Regions from separate parts of the Thalassotalea nanhaiensis genome, predicted to be linked through region 1. Evidence: predicted binding sites of a transcription regulator. Region 1 holds the regulator's gene; each other region holds the start of a gene.
The links. The regulator FNR, encoded in region 1, switches genes on or off when oxygen is low (the NO sensors DNR and NnrR bind a similar motif). The targets are predictions, from matches to a motif close to TTGATCTAGATCAA.
Positions count from the first base shown of each region.

Region 2: a site for FNR is predicted at 1,602-1,615, ahead of RI845_RS17815 (bacteriohemerythrin). Genes of this name have one in related genera too.
Region 3: a site for FNR is predicted at 1,357-1,370, ahead of napE (periplasmic nitrate reductase, NapE protein). Genes of this name have one in related genera too.
Region 4: a site for FNR is predicted at 1,430-1,443, ahead of ccmA (cytochrome c biogenesis heme-transporting ATPase CcmA). Genes of this name have one in related genera too.

Region 1 covers NZ_CP134146.1:2,323,540-2,326,744, forward strand. Annotated here, with positions in the region: gene RI845_RS10185 (heavy metal translocating P-type ATPase) at 1-3, shown strand, start outside; gene ccoS (cbb3-type cytochrome oxidase assembly protein CcoS) at 11-232, shown strand; gene RI845_RS10195 (sulfite exporter TauE/SafE family protein) at 239-907, shown strand; gene fnr (fumarate/nitrate reduction transcriptional regulator Fnr) at 951-1,673, shown strand; gene uspE (universal stress protein UspE) at 1,837-2,757, shown strand; gene ttcA (tRNA 2-thiocytidine(32) synthetase TtcA) at 2,864-3,205, shown strand, end outside.
Region 2 covers NZ_CP134146.1:4,101,117-4,104,321, forward strand. Annotated here, with positions in the region: gene RI845_RS17810 (cytochrome D1 domain-containing protein) at 1-1,382, opposite strand, end outside; gene RI845_RS17815 (bacteriohemerythrin) at 1,733-2,299, shown strand; gene RI845_RS17820 (DnrP protein) at 2,363-2,557, opposite strand; gene RI845_RS17825 (nitric oxide reductase activation protein NorD) at 2,567-3,205, opposite strand, start outside.
Region 3 covers NZ_CP134146.1:3,431,640-3,434,844, reverse strand. Annotated here, with positions in the region: gene napA (nitrate reductase catalytic subunit NapA) at 1-357, opposite strand, end outside; gene RI845_RS14830 (chaperone NapD) at 369-620, opposite strand; gene napF (ferredoxin-type protein NapF) at 620-1,126, opposite strand; gene napE (periplasmic nitrate reductase, NapE protein) at 1,136-1,297, opposite strand; gene RI845_RS14815 (tRNA(Met) cytidine acetyltransferase TmcA) at 1,493-3,205, shown strand, end outside.
Region 4 covers NZ_CP134146.1:3,539,720-3,542,924, forward strand. Annotated here, with positions in the region: gene RI845_RS15335 (heme lyase CcmF/NrfE family subunit) at 1-1,328, opposite strand, end outside; gene ccmA (cytochrome c biogenesis heme-transporting ATPase CcmA) at 1,555-2,196, shown strand; gene ccmB (heme exporter protein CcmB) at 2,212-2,892, shown strand; gene RI845_RS15350 (heme ABC transporter permease) at 2,894-3,205, shown strand, end outside.

The sequences.
Region 1 (3,205 bases):
TAGTGATTCTATGAGCGTTATTTACATCCTTATTCCTATTGCCATCATTTTTACAGCGATAGCTATTTATTTATTTTTTTGGGCAGTAAAAACAGAACAGTTTGACGATCTAGAAAAACAGGGAATGAGTATTTTATTTGATGATGAACCTACAACTGATAAAACAAAACCTACCAAAAGCGAAACAACTAAATCGAACGATGAACACACCCCAAGTAACACTGATCAGTAACTACTTATGGAATTAGATTTTTTATCTGCGTTTCTAATTGGTATTGCTGGCGCAGGACACTGTGTTGCCATGTGTGGCGGCATAACAACAATGCTAACAGCGTCAATCGAAGACAAATCAAAAGCCAATATCAGTCTTATCTTAGCCTACAATTTTGGCCGAATTAGCGCTTATACTTTTGCTGGAGCCATTGCTGGTTTAACGGGTTCCCTCGCTGCTAAATCGCTAGGCTTTCCTATTTTATGGTTAAAGGTTATTGCCGCGTTATTTGTTATATTTTTAGGGCTTTATATCGCAAAATGGTCGTTCGCTTTAGCAAAAGTAGAAAATATAGGCAAAATGTTATGGAGGTATCTACAGCCTCTGAGTAAGAAATTTATACCCGTTACCAATATAAAGCAGTCATTAATGTTAGGAGTGGTTTGGGGTTGGCTACCATGTGGATTAGTTTATTCGACCCTTACTTGGTCCATCGCCAGTGCGTCTTGGTACAACGGTGCATTAATCATGTTTGCATTTGGTTTAGGAACACTGCCAGCTTTACTTACCCTGTCATCTGGCTTTAAATTTGTAACTAAAACGTTACAATCTGTTTTAATTCGTAAATTAACAGCAATTTTACTGATTATTTACGGTACATTTTCGTTATATATTGCCCTAAATCAAATATTTTAGTACTCTTCATCCAACAGAATTAAGATGTAGATTGTAAAGAAATATGCCTCAAATAATACCCATTGCAAATAATATTAAATGTCAGAACTGTAGTATCAGTGAACTATGTTTACCATTTAGTTTAAATGAAACAGAACTGAATTTACTTGACGATATTATTCAACGTAAAAAGCCAGTGCAAAAAAACACCCAAATTTTTAAAGCAGGTGAAGAATTGCATACCCTTTATGCTATTCGCTCGGGCACGTTCAAAACATTTATTATTTCTGAACAAGGTGAAGAACAAATTACCGGGTTTCATTTGGCCGGTGATTTAATGGGTTTTGATGCTCTTTCAGATAAAAGCCATCCTAGCTTCGCTAAGGCATTAGAGACGTCAATGGTGTGTGAAATACCGTTTGAAGTACTTGATACCCTTTCAAGCAAAATTCCTAAACTTAAAGCTCAGATGATGAGCTTAATGAGTTCAGAAATACAATGTAGCAGTGAAATGTTACTGCTATTAAACCGTAAAAATGCGGAAGAAAAATTAGCAACATTCCTTGCTAACTACGGACGTAGGTTAGGAAGTCGTCATTTATCTTCGGTTGAATTTAACTTACCGATGACCCGAAGTGAAATAGGAAATTATATTGGTTTAACCATTGAAACAATTTCTCGTTTAATGACTCGCTTTCAAAAGGAAGGTTTGATCAAAGTAGAGAATAAATTCATTACCATATTAGACAAAGATGGCTTATTTGAATTAGCCGGTTATAGCAAATAAACAAATTTCCAACTCTACTTGCCGCGTTGATTTATATTTGATTTAAATCAACGCGTTAATAAACTTTTCACAATTCCCCATAAATATTCAATAACATATTTGTAACAATCGCCAGTTCATATTAAGCTTATATCAGCTTAATAATATTTATATTGGTGAACGTATGGAAAGTTATCAGAATATATTAGTCGTTATCGATCCAACAACTGAAGAGCAAAAAGCACTGGCAAGAGCATGTATTTTAGCCAAAAGTTCAGGTGCTAAGGTCACTGCGTTTTTATCTATTTATGACTTTTCCTATGAAATGACTACCATGCTGTCCGGTGAAGAGCGTGAAGCAATGCGTGAAACTGTGGTTAAGGGTAGAGCCAATTGGTTAACTGATCTGATAGAAGACTTTGATTGTGACATCCAAACTAAAGTGGTGTGGCATAACCGCCCATTTGAAGCAATTCTTGATGAAGTAAAAGACAATGGCTTTGATGTTGTTATTAAAAGCACCCATGAGCACCCCACTTTACAATCCGTAATATTTACCCCGACCGACTGGCACTTGATTCGTAAATGCTGGGTACCATTATTATTAGTAAAAGAACACGCGTGGCCTGATAATGGTCATATTTTAGCAGCAGTGAATGCCGGTAGTGAAGAAGAAGAGCACCAGTCATTAAACAACAAGATTTCTGAAGAGGCTATCAACCTGGCTAAACTGATTAATGCTGATGTACATTTTGTTAATTCTTACCCTGGCACCCCGATAAACATCGCCATAGAAATTCCAGAATTTGATGCCAATGAATACAATGATGCGATGAAACAACATCATGTGGATGTCATGAAAGAGCATGCTGATAAATTTGGCATGAAGGAGGAATTTCTTCATGTAGAAGAAGGGTTACCTGAAGATGTCATTGAAAAAGTTGCAACACAAATAGACGCAGAATTGGTGATCTTAGGGACTATTGGCCGTACAGGCTTGTCGGCAGTACTTATTGGTAATACTGCGGAACACGTGATTGACCGTTTAAACTGTGATTTATTAGCTTTAAAACCTGACGGCTATCAATCGCCATTTCTAAAATAAAATTAAATTGATTGATTTACTGCTTATAAAGCATTAATCGCTAATTTATTAAAGCTTTTAACTTATGTATAATGCGCGCCTTAAAGTAAACTATACGGTGCGCAACATGTCATTACAGACCCCGAATACTCCATCAAACGTTACTGACGTTAAAATTGCAAAGCAACAGCAAGCAAAACTTGAGAAACGTTTTCGTCATCATGTGGGTAAAGCAATAAGCGATTACAACATGATAGAAAATGGTGACAAGATCATGGTGTGTTTATCTGGCGGTGCCGATAGTTATACCATGCTGGATATATTACTCAAACTTAAAGCCTCTGCACCAATCCATTTTGATATCGTAGCGGTTAATTTAGATCAAAAACAACCGGGCTTTCCAGAGCATATATTACCAACATATCTTAAAGAGTTAGGTGTTGAATACCATATAATCGAAGAAGACACC
Region 2 (3,205 bases), 1.8 Mb from region 1:
TTCTTATCAAAAACTTGCACTGATTGTTGTATTTCTGGCTCTGGGTGTTTCAGCTGATCAGCCCAAACAAAGTCTGAGTTTTCGTGAGTACGAATAAATGCGCCGGCACCATCAGTTTCCACTTCATAACAAAGTTCCCAAGCTTGATCAGGGTGTCCCATTGGGTCGTTACCCCAAACTGATACAAGACCAGTACCTAAGTGAGTTGTACCTGATACAGGCCCACATTCTTCATCATTCCAGTTAGCACCTGGACCAGGATGTGGAAGCGTATCAACATCGATCATTTTTTCTAAAGCTCTGTCTTTAGTATCAACAACTACCATTTTGTTAGATGCGTTAGCAGCAATTTGGAAGTAACGACCTGTTGGGTCGAAGAAGCCATCATGTAAGAATTCAGCAGAGCTAACCATAGTCACAGTCAGGTTGTCTAAATCTTTGTAATCAACTTGCCACATTTGTCCGGTTTCTTTTACAGCAACCATAAATGCAGATTCATTTGGAATAGTATAAATAGCCGCTACACGAGCTTCGTTTATAAACTCACCTTTAGTATTATATCCACGCGTTGAAACAACCTTCACTGGGTTTAGGGTTTCAGCATCCATAATAACGAAATGCGCAGGCCAGTAACCACCAGCAATTACGTATTTACCGTCACCAGATACAGCGATATCACGTGCGTCATAAGCCATTTTAGTTTCAGCAACTAACATTTTGTCAGGCGTTTGCCATAAATCAATTTTGTTAACTTTACCGTCACGACCAATGGTGTACCAGAAACGACCTACATCTTTGGCATGGTCTTTTTTGTGATGCTCTGTACCTTTGATTACGTGAACCGCATAACCAGTATCGATATGAGCAACAATTTCTTTAGTATCGCCATCAACGATTGCGGCTTTACCAGCATCACGTTCGATAACTACGAAGAAGTTTTCCCAGTTACGACCGTGCAATGGTTTTGCCGGGTAATCTTTAGGGGCTATATATTCCTTAGTGTGTGAACGCATTTGCTCTAAAGACATTTCCGGCGGTACCGGAGGGGTCATTTGGATGAATGTTGCAAGATTAGCTATTTCGTTTTCGGTGAACAAATCATCAAAGTTGTTCATCCCGCCTTCAGTACCTAAAGAAATAATTTTCTCTAAACGCTTTTGGCCTTTTTTAAGCATATTTTCAGGCTCTAGGTTTTTACCCGTTGCACCTTTACGTAAAACACCATGACAACCAGCACAACGCTGGAAATAATGTAATTGTGCTTTTTCAAAGTCTGCTTCTGATAATGTTGGCTCTGCCGCAGAAACGGTAAAACTCATACCACTAACGGCAAGTCCGACAGCAACGCTGAGCACTGAAACTCCATATTTTATTGCTTTCATTAGTATCTCTCCCGAGGTTATTTAAAATTTTATTTAAGGCAGAGAGCAAATTTAATAAACTTTAAATTTACTTTTAAATAGTCGAGAATTACTTTTAAAAGATTGCTTATAACCAACCAATTGGAACTAAAAAAACAATTTTATTTAGAAGCTAACTTAACTACTTGTTACGTTTCCACCTTCTGCGAATAACTATCCTCCAATAGAGCAAGAGATTATTTAACCTAGATCAAACTTTGTTAATCTTTTGTAATTTTTACTACTATTTTGTTAATAAAACTGCGCTTTTTGCTTTAGTATGAGTGAAACTATAAACCTAACTTAACCTTATATTTTTTATGGGTATTATTATGACTAACCGTTACAAAGCACTTATCTACGCAGCATTAATAGGGCTGATTACAGTGACTATTTTTCTAGGTTTTTTAATAGGCTTGGATAATAAATTATCATGGCTGTTAATTGGCGTTTTGCTTGTTATTCCTTGGATTTACAAGCAAACAAAACAAAGCAAAATTATAAAATGGAAAGCTGAATATTCTGTTGGGGTTGAATCGTTAGATCTTGATCACCAAAAGCTGATCACGCTACTGAATCAATTTAATACCGCATACGATTACGATATGGGCGAAGCTTTTGAACACGAAAGTTTAAGAGATTTAATCGCCTACACTGAGTATCACTTTTCTCGTGAAGAAAAAATGATGGCCGATAGTAGCTATCCTGATTTAGACGAGCACAAAAAACAGCATCAACTCATGATAGACAAAATTAGACAGATAGAGACAAAGTATCAACAAGTAGGTCATGACGCATTTCAGGAAGTGAGCGAGTTTTTAAGTGGCTGGTTAATTAACCATATCAACGGCACCGACAAACAGTACACTCAACATTTAAATAAAAACGGCATTAGTTAATTTTATACAAAAAAGCCCGGAACAAATACTATTTGTTCCGGGCTTTTGTTTAGTTGAGTAAAATTATCTAGGCAAGTAAAAAACCATAATTACACAGAAAATGGCTATCAGCCAAAATGCTTTACCAAAAAATTTTACTCCGCGTTTTCTATCTTCTGGGTGAAATTCGGCGATTGGCATGCCACAGTTACTGCAACTTTCACTACCATCTTGATTCATTGTTTGGCAATACAAACAGGGAATTTCATTATCAAGCATAAGCAACTCCTATTGTGAGGTTAACCGATGATAAATTTGTGGTAAACAAACAGGCAACTGCGATGGACTAAGCATGACAGAATAGCTATAACGACCAAAAATATAAGGCAAATATTCTTCAGCTTCTTGATCGATAGTGATACAAAAAGGTTTTAATCCAGCTTGTTTTGCTTCAATTATTGCCTGCTTGGTATCCTCTATACCAAACCTACCTTCATAATGGTCGATATCGTTTGGCTTGCCATCCGTTAAAATCAACAATAATTTTTGTGACGACTTTTGCTCAATCAATATTTTAGTCGCTTGCCTAATAGCAGCACCTATTCTGGTATAAAAGCCAGGGCGGATCGCTTGAATTCTTCCTCGCACATTGTCGTTATACGGCTCTTTGAAGTTCTTCAATAAACTAAAGCGAACGTGAGAACGCTTTACCGATGAAAAACCGTACATGGCAAAGTTATCTCCCACCACATTCAGCGCTTCACCAAACAGCAACATACTGTCACGAACAACATCAATGACTCGCATTTCATTATTTATATGTGAATCAGTAGACATAGATAAATCGGCAAGTAATAAACATGACAAATCTCGGTTATTACCTCTAAAGCTTTGGTAAAGACCTCTTTCCGCAGTTGGTGAAACCTG
Region 3 (3,205 bases), 1.1 Mb from region 1:
TGGAGTAAAGTCACCATTCTTATCAAATTTGCCATCTTTCATTCTAAGTAAAGGCTTGGTTAAGCGGTCTTTACCATACATAATTTTTGATAAAAAGTAGCCCTTAATACAGTTGAGGCCTTTATTAACAGGGGAGTTAATATCACCGTGGGTTGCAACAACTTTGTTGTCCATGGTGGCTACATTAACACTACAACCAGTACCACAAAAACGACAAGGAGCTTTGTCCCATTTTAATTTGGTCATTTCGCTACTGGTGATTAAGTTTGATGCTGTTGCTGGTATTGCAACCCCTGCGGCTGTTGCTGCTACGGCAACGGCATTCGCTTTTATAAATTCTCTGCGGTTAAGTTTCATAGCTTTTCCTACTATTCTTCTAAATATTGGTGGTAAACCGGAGCAAGGGTAAAGATGCCCGATTGATCTTTGATTTGGTCAGCATAGTTGCCAATAATGCGTTGATTATCAGCTTCTATGGTAAATACTATTTTTCCTGTGTCGTTGCTGGCATGAATTTCTGCGCCAGGTGTTGCTTCGATGCTTTTTATTACCGCATCTTTTTTACTAACATCAATTTGAGCAATAAAACTTGCCACATGATATTCAGTTGTTTCGGTCATTATGTTAATTCCTTAAACAGGAGTAATTCAGTTGAATCTGTTGGGCAAGGTTTGATGCATGCACCACACCCGGTACATAGATCTTGAGTTATTTGGGGTTGTGGAATTGCGCTGTCAACATAAGTAAAGCTAATTGCACGGCTTTCACAAGCATCTTTACAGCTTTGACAAAACACATCGTTTTTGGCTAAACAATTGTCTTTAATGTTAAATTTACTCGGCCAGGCTTGTCCTGTTTTATCTTCTAGAAAAAAAGACTGGTTGCAACTTGTGATGCAATCCTCACAGAAAGTACATTCACCTTGCTCAAAATCAATTCTAGGATAGCCGTCGTCTCCTTTAACTATGATGTTTTCGCCACAGGCTGTTATACAGTCATTACACTGTGTACAGTCGTTAATAAATGCATGCTCACTCGTGATCCAAGGTAGCCTGAATGCTGGAGCGATAGTTGGTTTTCTGCCTCTTAAAAAATTACGGCGTGATTGGTCGACGTTTACGGTCATAAAAGTTACTTAAACTCCTGGAGGACCTAATATCAGTTGACTAATCCAAATAGCAAAACCTAAACCACCAACAATAGCAACTGCTAGGATGGGAGCTAGGAAAACTGTAAGGAATAAAAAGGTATTACGTTCATCTTTTTTTTGTTGCTCTGAACCGGCTATTTCATTCATGATAATTCTAATGTTTTGTGGACTTACAAATTAGTATAGATGGTATTGAAAAAATGTTGTTGATTTGGGTCAATTTTTGTAATTTTTTGTGAATAAATTGCTGTGTTTATTGTCAACTAACGGATAATTTCTCATACGGGATATAATTTTTTTACGATTACCTGTTAAACTGATAAAAATAGTTAGAAATATTAAATGGTTAGTCAAATCAAATATCGGCGGTTATTTACTCAAATTCAGCAGTTTTCTTTACTGAAACAAACACGCAGTTTGTTTGTTTTTGTAGGTGAAAAGCAATGGCTTGAACAACAAAATAATACAATTATTAACGAGTCATTGTCGGGGGCATTATTTTTTTCATTTGAGCCTGTTAAAGATGCGCGTACCGATATTATTTATGTAAATAATAAAACCTACCGCCAGTATTTAGGCACAGAGCAAAAACACATTATTTTTGCCGTAACAGATAGTTTTAATGTCGATGCTTTTGCTGCGTTGTCGGGTACATTAATTGCGGGTGGTCAATGTGTGCTGTTATTGTCTGTACCACTTCTTGAAAGCAGCCCTTTTAGCCAAAGGCTATTATCGTTTACTGATAAGTTTGAGCAGATATACCGAGTTGAACAAAAAAATGAGACTCTTCCCTTATTACCAAACGCTACTTCAGGTGAGCTAGAAGATCATCCTATTGTTGAAACCGAATTTAAATTTTCTTGTATTACCAAAGAACAAGAAGTCGCGGTAGATAAAATTATCAATGTTGTTCATGGTCATCGCGATAGACCGCTGGTTATTACCGCAGACCGAGGCAGAGGGAAGTCTAGTGCTTTGGCTATTGCTGCAAGTGAAATATTAAAACAAAACAACAAAACTATTATTATTACTGCGCCACACCCTGATGCGGTTAATATATTTTTCAAACAACTGCTAATAAGTTTACCCAAAGCTGTGCAAAGCGGAAAAGTTGTTAATTATCAAACGTCTACTGTTAAATTTGTTCCGCTGGATGTAATCATTAAACAACAGCCAAGTTGCCATCTGCTACTTGTAGATGAAGCTGCTGGTATTCCTTTGCCAATGCTAAAGTCATTGTCTGATAACTATCATCGGCAAGTGTTTGTTTCGACAATACACGGTTATGAGGGGGCTGGTAGAGGCTTTAGTGGAAAGTTTTTAAAACAGTTAAAACAGTCACGCCCAAGTGGACAATATTTTCATATGAAAGAGCCCATTCGCTGGGCAATCAATGATCCGTTAGAACAATTTACCTTTGCCAGTTTGTTATTAAACAGCGAGCTGTCCAATGCTCTGTATTGTGCTGATAAGGCCGTTCAACACAAGGTAATTACTAGTAAAGATTTAAGCAAAGATGAAATTCTTTTAAATAACGTATTCTCATTGTTGGTAACTGCCCACTATCAAACAAAGCCCAGTGATTTAAAGCTTCTACTTGATGATCCTAATGTGAGTGTGATTATACAGCAGCAACATGACCATATTTTAGCCGTTGCTTTATTACTTGCTGAAGGTAACGTCGAGAGTGATTTAGCGATCAAAATAAAGCGTTCGCAAAGGCGGCTTAAAGGCCACTTTATTCCGCAGTCATTGTTAGTGCATTGCGGCATCGAAGACACATTCAATTATCGATATTTGCGCGTCGTTCGAATTGCTGTACATCCTGAGTTGCAAGGGAAAGGGTTAGGCTCACAACTTTTAAATTACTGTGCCAGTGCAGGTAAAGACAGGGGCTTTGACTTTATCGGCTCAAGTTTTGGCGCGAACCAACAACTACTTTCCTATTGGTTTACCTGCCAGTTTAATCTTGCTCGAATTGGTTTTAGTAAAGATGCTGCAAGTGGAGAACATTCTGCATTGGTATTAAAACCACTTACAGAGCAGGCTGAACAA
Region 4 (3,205 bases), 1.2 Mb from region 1:
AGCACAGGGAATGCTAAACCAAAGATTATTGCAGAAATAGTGATCACATTAAGCTGTTTAGCTAACTCGCCCTTTTTGGCTTTTTTCCAACGAATCAGTGGCCCAATCCCCATGAAAACAAACAAAATACTCATGATAGGTACAAATACCGCATTAAAATACGGAGGACCTACAGAGATTTTCCCCATACCTAAGGCATCAATAAGTAACGGGTACAAAGTGCCTAGTAGAACCGTAACAGCAGCTGCAACTAAAATAACATTTGAAATTAAAATCGCGGTTTCTCGAGACACTAAATTGAAGCGCGAAAAACTGCCTACGTTCGAACCACGTATTGCGTACAACAACAATGAACAGCCAACAGCAATTGCTAACAATACAAGTATGAATGCCCCACGAGTTGGGTCTGCAGCAAATGAATGAACTGAGGTTAATACGCCAGAGCGCACCAAGAATGTACCTAATAAACTTAAGCTAAAAGTGAAAATTGCTAATAATACAGTCCAGTTTCTAAAGGCACCACGCTTTTCAGTTACCGCTAAAGAATGTATTAACGCCGTGCCAACAAGCCAAGGCATAAACGATGCGTTTTCTACTGGATCCCAGAACCACCAGCCACCCCAGCCAAGTTCATAGTATGCCCACCAACTGCCTAATGAAATACCTAAGGTCAGAAACATCCATGCACCTATCGTCCAAGGGCGTGACCAACGCGCCCAAGCGGCATCCATTTTGCCACACATCAATGCGGCAATAGCAAAAGCAAACGCTACAGAGAATCCAACATAGCCCATATATAACATTGGCGGGTGAATAATTAAGCCAACGTCTTGTAATAACGGATTTAAATCTCGACCTTCCATAGGAATATTAGGTAATAAGCGATCAAATGGGTTTGAAGTTAATAACGTAAATGCCATAAAACCAACGGCAATCATCCCCATAATAGCAAGTACACGAGATACAAATGCTTGATCAACATGTTTACTAAATGAAGCAACAGCCATTGTCCAAGCCGTTAATGAAAAAACCCAAAGCAACAATGAGCCTTCATGCCCACCCCATACGGCACTAATTTTAAAATAATAGGGCAAGTGTGAATTTGAATGACCAGCAACATAAGCAACTGAAAAGTCATCGACTACAAAACTGTAACCTAACAGCACAATACTTAGTGTGGTAAATGAAAACATGCCCAACGTTAATGGTTTGGCAAAAGTAATTAAGCGTTGATTTTTTTGGTACACACCAACCAATGGCACTATAGACAAACAAATGGCGAATGCCATTGCGATAATTAGTGCAAAGTGTCCAATTTCAGGGATCATTTAAAACTCCGCTCCTACTTTAATAGGAAAGCTATTTAATTTAGTTCAAACTGATTATACCTTTAATGTCAAAATAAAAAAGCGACATTTTATGACAAACATTGACTCAGATTAATTACTTGTAACTTAATATTTCAAAATGTAAATTATTTCTATATTCATCTTCTACTTCGAGTAACAAACAAGTAGAATCGAGATATTATAATAAATATTGTTAGGCAAAACTTTGACAAGCGAGCACCTACCCCTTTTAACAGCTCAGCAGTTAACCTGTATAAGAGAAGACCGACTATTGTTTGATGAATTAACATTCGACGTTAAGCCCGGTGATATTCTCCAAATAGAAGGGGCAAACGGTACCGGTAAAACAAGCTTATTACGTATACTCGCCGGATTATCACAGCCTTATAGTGGTGATGTACTTTACAAATCAAAAAAAATTGCACATTACCAAGAAGATTTTAATGGGGATTTGCTATTTTTAGGGCATTTACCCGGTGTAAAAGGTGAAATGACCAGTGAAGAAAACCTACAGTTTTATTTCAAATTGCACGGTTTAGACGCCAGTTTAGCTGAGCAGACATTACACGAAGTAAATTTACTTGGTTTTGAAGATGCCCTCGCCTCACATTTAAGTGCAGGCCAGCATCGACGAATTGCGTTAGCAAGATTATGGCAAACGCAAGCTAAAATATGGATTTTAGATGAGCCCTTCACTGCAATAGATAAAGCCGGCGTACAAAAACTTGAGCAACTATTTATAAAACATGCACAAAACGGTGGCATTGTTATTTTAACTACCCATCAAGATTTATCCATTAATAGCAGTGATTATAAAAAAATCATTCTTGAACATCAGTTTTTTTAGAGTGCTTTAATTTATATGCAAATTTCATACAGCCAAACATTTATAACCATTTTAAAGCGTGACTTGCTGATTGCATTTCGCCACCGTGACGACATAATAAACCCACTATTGTTTTTTATTATTGTTGTTTCCTTATTTCCATTAGGAATTGGACCAGCGAGCAACACTCTGATGAAAATAGCGCCGGGCGTTATTTGGGTAGCGGCTTTATTATCAACATTGCTTTCACTTGAACGATTATTTAAAAATGACCATAGTGATGGCTCTTTAGAACAAATGCTATTAAGTCCGTGCCCAACCTTTATTTTAGTACTAGCTAAAATAACGGCTCATTGGTTAATCACCGGGTTACCACTGATCATCATTGCACCATTTTTAGGGGTATTACTTAACCTACATCAAGAAAGTTATGTAGCCCTGATGTTAACGTTATTGCTAGGTACTCCGGTACTAAGTTTATTAGGTGCTATAGGTGTAGCGTTAACCGTAGGTTTAAAAAAAGGTGGTGTATTACTCAGTTTATTAGTACTGCCTTTATACATTCCAGTACTAATTTTTGCGACCAGCGCCATTGATGCTGCGAGTATGAATTTACCTTATAACGGACAACTTGCTATAATAGCAGCGTTGTTTTTTGGGTCATTAACTTTGGCCCCATTTGCTGTCGGTTCAGCATTAAAAGTGAGTACAAATTAAAATGTGGAAATGGCTTCACCCATATGCAAACCCTGAAAGATCCTATCATTTTAGCGGTAAACTAATACCTTGGTTTAGCATTATTAGTGGTTTATTACTGATAATAGGACTAACAATCGGCTTGGCATTTTCACCAGCGGATTATCAACAAGGCGAAAGTGTTCGTATCTTTTATTTGCATGTTCCTGCGGCAATGCTGTCGATGGGCATTTATTTAGGTATGGCGATAGCTGCGCTTTGTGCGTTAGTTTGGCAATTAAAGTTGGCCGAAACTTCAATAGCAGCGCTGGCGCCAATTGGCGCAACCTTTACC